Regions from separate parts of the Clostridium sp. TJA032 genome, predicted to be linked through region 1. Evidence: riboswitches for the same ligand, from Rfam matches in the RefSeq annotation. Region 1 holds a riboswitch; the other holds the start of a gene.

The links. A riboswitch is a leader RNA that binds a small molecule or an ion and turns the genes downstream of it on or off. The one in region 1 is predicted to bind cobalamin.
Region 2: it holds a riboswitch for cobalamin, as region 1 does, so the genes downstream of both, AC4FRL_RS01925 (ABC transporter substrate-binding protein) here and AC4FRL_RS02530 (sirohydrochlorin cobaltochelatase) in region 1, are expected to answer to the same signal.

Annotation. Positions count from the first base shown of each region.
Region 1 is NZ_JBZEFB010000001.1:549,362-552,569, forward strand. It holds gene cbiD (cobalt-precorrin-5B (C(1))-methyltransferase CbiD) at 1-314, opposite strand, end outside; gene AC4FRL_RS02525 (precorrin-8X methylmutase) at 334-966, opposite strand; gene AC4FRL_RS02530 (sirohydrochlorin cobaltochelatase) at 969-1,808, opposite strand; cobalamin riboswitch at 1,932-2,109, opposite strand; gene AC4FRL_RS02535 (3D domain-containing protein) at 2,328-3,208, shown strand, end outside.
Region 2 is NZ_JBZEFB010000001.1:422,458-425,665, reverse strand. It holds gene AC4FRL_RS01930 (FecCD family ABC transporter permease) at 1-181, opposite strand, end outside; gene AC4FRL_RS01925 (ABC transporter substrate-binding protein) at 168-1,085, opposite strand; cobalamin riboswitch at 1,334-1,511, opposite strand; gene cobD (threonine-phosphate decarboxylase CobD) at 1,592-2,656, opposite strand; gene AC4FRL_RS01915 (cobalamin biosynthesis protein) at 2,653-3,208, opposite strand, start outside.

The sequences.
Region 1 (3,208 bases):
CCTTCTCCTCCACAAAGAATAAAACCCTCTTCTATTTCTTCTGCCTTTGCAAAAATTTCAAGTCCAGAAGTTGCATCTATGTCGTCTCCTCCATCCTTTATAACAGAACAGGAAACTTTATCTTTACAAAAATTTATATTATGTATCTCTAAATTAAGTTTTATATTTTTAGGAGTAGTTATATCTATAGAGCTTATGTTGTTTTTATTAAAAAGCATATAGGTTGCTGCCTTAGAAGCTGCTGCTGCACAGGAACCTGTTGTATAGCCACACCTTAGTTTTTTGCCTCCACTTTCTACATACATATCAAACATTTGTTATACCTTCTTTAATTTACATTTCTCTTTTGTAATTCATATAAAGTAAAGCATTCATTATAGCTGCTGCTACAGTACTTCCACCTTTTCTTCCTCTAACTCTTATATAAGGAGTATTAATACTCTCTAAATCTTCCTTACTTTCACTTGCTCCTACAAAACCTACTGGTACTGCAATTATAAGTTTTGGCTTAGCTTTTCCTTCTTTTATAAGTTCTCTAAGCTTAAATAAAGCAGTTGGTGCATTACCAAAAACAAATATATCTACATTTTCCTTTGCTGCAAGTTCAACTCCTGCCATTGACCTTGTAATATTATTTTCCTTTGCCATTTTAAATACTTCTTCTAATCCAACATAACATTGAACTGATGAATTTAATACCTTTAAAGCTCTTTTATTAATTCCAGATAAAGCCATAGTTGTGTCTGTATATATTTTAGCTCCGTTTTTTAAAGCAGATATTCCAGCTTCGATAGCATCTTTGCTTATATCTATTAAATCTTCATACTCAAAATCTGCCGTAGTATGTATTACTCTCTTTACTATATTTAGTTCTTCCTCTGAAAAGTTCCTTTCATTTTTCATTTCTGAACCTATAATTTCAAAACTTTTTTCTTCAATTCCCATAGGACTTTTCATATAATCCATTATTATTTTCTTCCTCTCTTGTGTTTCTTTTTAGTTTCTCCAAGACCTTTGTAGGTTTCCTTTATAACATCATTTATCCTTTGTATATATAAGTTGCAAAACTCATCATATTCTCCTAATCCCTTTAAGATTACCTTAGCAGAAACTCCTGAAGCTTCAAACCTACTTTTCCATGAATCCTCTTCCTCTGAAGCCATATCATTTTTAGCATGGTCTCCTGCTACAACCATTAAAGGAATTATAGTTATTTTATTAATATTGTTTTTCTTAACTCTTTTTAAAACATTTGAAAAATTAGGATATCCCTCTACTGTTCCTACAAAGACATCATTATAATCCTTATCTTCTAAAACAGATTGTAAGCATCCATAAACAGCATTAGATGGATTTGCACTACCATGTCCTACAAAAACACAAGGAGAATTTTCTTCAATTAAATTCTTCATAGTGTCTATAAAACAAGAATAATCATCAGGACCTCCTTCAAAGCCTTCATAATAAAAAATAGGTCTTCCTATTTCTATTTTTTTAAACATAGGTCTATTAATATCTACCATATGTTTTATGTAATCAAATTCTTCCCCAGGAATAATATGAAGTGGCTGAACTATAACTTCTTCATACCCTTCTTCTCCTAACTTTTTAAGAGCATCTTCTGGAAATAATACCTCCATATCATATTTTTCTTTTAACTTTCTAACTATCATATGTGAAGTAAAACTTCTAAAAACATCATAATCTTTAAAGCTCTCTTCTATAGAATCTTCAATTTTTTTTATAGAGTTATTTATTGCCTCTATATGACTTGTTCCAAAACTTACTACTAATATAGCTTTTTTCATTTTTCACCTCTAAAAACATTAAAAATAAAAAGCATCTGTGCTACAAAGAACAGATGCTTTTGAATCAAAGTAATTATTTTCCAAAATTATGAACAATAAATACTAATCTCTTCCCTCCGAAGCTTAGTTTATAAATTTTAGGCAGGTATCCTGACTTGAGGCTTATCCTTATTTCACCCTTCCCAATTTTTTAAAATTAGTGGCTTATAGAAACTCGTATCCTCTTACAGTAGCGGGGGCTGTAGTGGATTTTAACCACTTTCCCTTTTAATCAAATCAAACCTAAAAATACAAAATATTATTTTTTTTAATTATAATATATAATTTTAATTATTTCAATATAAGGTGAATTTCTTATTTTTTATCTTTGTAGTATAATGTAATTGTTAACTTTTTCTTACCATATTTTAAATCTTTAAAGGTTAAATTTGTGTTACAATTACCTTTTGTGTTATAATTCAGTAAAACGTTATGAAATACACTTAAGTTGTGGAAAATTTAACTAAAGGAGTGTAGTTTATGCAAAAAAGACTTTTATCAGCGTTAATCGCTGCGTCAATTACTTTATCAACTAGTAGTGTGGTTTTTGCTGATACAGTAAATGACAAAAAATCTACAATAGAGGAGAATAAGGTAAAATATTCACAGTTAGATAACCAAGTTATTTCCCTAAACTCTGAAGTATCAAAGCTTAATAATGAGATTGAAGAACTTAATTCTAAATTAGAAGAAAATAAAGCTAAAATGAAAAGTACTGAGGAGAATTTAAAAGAGACTGAAGAGAAAGTAGACACTTTAAAAGCTGAAATAGAAGATAAGCAAGAACTTTTAGGGAAAAGAATGCGTGCTATGTATAAGGGGCAAGATACTATGAACCCTATAGTATTTTTACTTAAATCAGAAGATTTTTCTGATTTACTAACTAGAGTTGATGCTCTTGCAAGAGTGTCTGCCTTAGATAGAAACCTTATAAATAGTTTAGATACGCAAAAAGATTCTCTAAATAATGATATAGAAAAACTAGAGAGTGATAAAAAAGAACTTAAAGAACTTAAGGCTTCAACAGAAACCTCTCTTAAAACTTTAGACAGTAAAAAATCTGAAGAACAAAAGAAAATAGAAGAATTAAATAAACAAAAAGATGCTGTTTTAGGAGTTATTAAAGATAATGAAATGTCATTAATTTCTCATTCTGTATCTATTATAGATTCTTCTTCGTCCCTTTCGGAACTTGAAAGTGCTGTAAGCACATTAAACCAATTAATCCCACAACTTAACATTGATTCTGTAAAGGATGTAGCTAACAAATCTTTAGAGGTTGCAAATAAAAAAATTCAATCTATAAAGGAAGAGGAAGCTAAGAAAAAAGAGGCTGAAAAAGCTAAAAGCACTTCCTCTAG
Region 2 (3,208 bases), 130 kb from region 1:
CTACGTCCTCTGGTTTTATCCCTGCTCTAAGAGGAATATTTAAAATCTTATTTCCTACTATAGAGATAGTATCCCATATATTAATATCGGAACTTCCAAAGGAAGTTCCGATACATAATACTAATATAACTAATGGAATAGATAGTAATATTAGCAATTTTCTTTTTTTAGATTCCTGCATACTCTTCTGGATAAATATCCTTTGCCATTTGTTTTAATACAGTTACCACATTTTGACTTCCACGTGATGATGCATTATTATCTACTAAGAATATCTTATTATCCTTAACAGCAGTTATTGAATTCCAACCTGGACGTTTAGCAATTAATTCTGTAGCATTTTCAATATAACTTTCATTTGTTAATATAACATCTGGATTAGCTTTTATTACAGCTTCCTCACTTGGAGATATCCATCCTTTTTCATCCTTAAATATGTTTTCTGCACCTACTATATCTAATAAGTTATTTAAGAAAGTATCATTTCCAAAACTATAAAGTTTTGAGCCAGAGCCAATTTCAAAATAAACAGTTTTCTTGTCTTTTATTTTTTCGCCTATAGATTTTATTTTATCTACTTCGCTCTTCATAGAATCAACCATTTTCTTTCCTTCAGCTTCTGTTCCTGTTAACTTAGCTAAGAAATCAATATCTTCATATATTCCATCAATGCTTTCGCTAGTTGGAATATATACAACTGGTATTCCTGCTTCTTTTAAAGCCTTAAATGGATCTTCTTTTCCTGTTCTATTATGTCCTGAAGCTATTATTACATCTGGTTTAAGTGCTACTATAGCCTCTGCATCTGGATTTCTAAAGTCTATTTTAGGAATATCAGGATTTAATCCCTTAACATCAGCAGAATACGTATCAACAGCAACTATTTTATCAGCAAGACCTAAACCAACTAATATTTCAGTATTAGATGGAGCCGTTGAAACTATCCTTTCAATTTTTTTAGGTACTGTAAATTCAGTTCCCTCCATGTCTTTCATGGTTACTGTCTTGCTTCCACAGCCAGTAAAGATTAGTAATGCCATCATACTTATCATTAATAATGACAATACTTTTTTAAAGTTTTTCATACTATTCCTCCAATTTTACTTTATAGTTTTTTAAGCTTATGAAGGAAATTTCTTTAACCTATGAAACTTATATTATTTAATTTTTCCTAAGTCTCAACAAATCAAATATTTGTTCATAAAACTTAAAAACTAAAATATTTTTTTGAGGCTTAGATTACTACGTAGAAAATAAAAAAACATACCACTAAAGAAGGTATGTTAGGCATATTTAGGTACTACGCACCCTACTATCCTACCCTCAGAAGACAGTAGTACTTAAATAAAAGGCAGGTATCCCGACTTTGCTTCATCCTCCATCTCGTCTTCCCACAACAAGCTTGCAGTGACATATTGAGATTTTGTCTGCTTCACGGTTACTGAGGTAGTTGAAGACTTTAACTTCATTCCCTATTAAGCGAAAATCGCACCAATTATTAGTTAATCATTTTGATTATATTATTATATTTTATCCTTGTCAAACACTCTTTATAAGCTTTAATATTAAAATTTTTTAATATATAAATGATTTATATTTCAATCTGTGCAAGCGCTTCTAAAAGCCTTTTATTTTCCTCTCTAGTTCTAACAGCTACTCTATAAAAACTATCATCTAGTCCCTTATAGTTATTGCAACTTCTTATTATAATACCTCTCTTAATTAATTGTTCTCTTAAATTTATATTTTTATGCACCTTAAAAAATATAAAATTTACAGCCCCTTTAAAAGGAGTTATATATTTAATCTCTTTAAGACCCTTATATAAAAAATCATTTTCTTTCTTTACATAATTTACAGTTCTTTTTATATAACTTCTATCTTTTAAGGCTTCTCTTCCTGCATAATCTGCTAAGGTGTTTACACTCCAGGGAACCTCTACTTCCTTAATTTTGTCTAAAAAAACTTTATTAGAACATAATCCATATCCTAATCTTATTCCTGGAAAAGCAAAGAGCTTAGTTAAAGATTTAACAATAATTAGATTATTGAACTTATCTAATTCTTTAACAAGTGAATATTTAAAATTATCCTCAACAAAATCTAAAAAAGATTCATCAAAAACTACAGTAATATTAAATTTTCTAGCTTTCTCTAAAACCTTTAAGGAAAAATCTTTAGAAATTAAAGCACCTGTTGGATTGTTTGGATTACATAAAAATATAATATCTAAACCTTCTTTAATTTCACCTAAGAAGTCTTCATCTAATGAATACTTATCTTTTAAAAGATAATAATTCACTTTACAATTAATAGAATTTAATGCATCTTCATATTCTGAAAAAGTTGGTGCTATTATAAGAGCTTCCTTAGGTTTTATTCCTCTTACTATATTAAAAATAACCTCTGCTGCTCCATTTCCTAATACTATATTTTCTAAAGAAACTTCCTCAAAGTTAGAGATTTCACTTTTTAAATTATAGTAAGTTATATCTGGATATCTTTCTATGTGATTTATTCCTTTAATTATAGCTTCTTTTACTTTTTCAGCTATGCCTAAAGGATTTATATTAGCAGAAAAATCAATAATTTCTTCTTCCTTTAAATTATAAAGCCTTTTTATTTCCTCAACATTACCACCATGACCTAAATTCATATAATCACCTCTAAAATAAATCTAATAATAAGGGCTAAAACCATTCCTAAAAAAGAAACCATACTTAATATTTTATTAGTTTTATAAACATCTAAAATTTCTATCTTCTTTTTAAAATCTCCTATAGTTGGCTTTTTAACAAGTTTTCCAAAGTAATAATTTTCTCCTCCAAGTTTTATTCCTAATGCCCCAGCTACAGCAGCTTCTGGATGAGCACTATTAGGACTTGAATGGTTATATCTATCTCTTTTATATATTTTAAAGCTATCTTTCCAATTAAATCTTAAAATAAAAGATGAAATAATTATAAGATAGGCTGTTATTCTAGCTGGGATATAATTAAATAAATCATCTAACTTAGCTGAAAAAAATCCAAAATCTTTATATTTATCATTTTTATATCCAAACATTGAATCACAAGTATTTACTGCTTTATATAAAAAAGCTAAAGGTGCCCCACCAATTCCTGCAAAAAATAAAGGTGCTATAATACCATCTGACATATTTTCTGCTATAGTTTCAATTACTGCTCTAACTATAGCTTCTTCATCT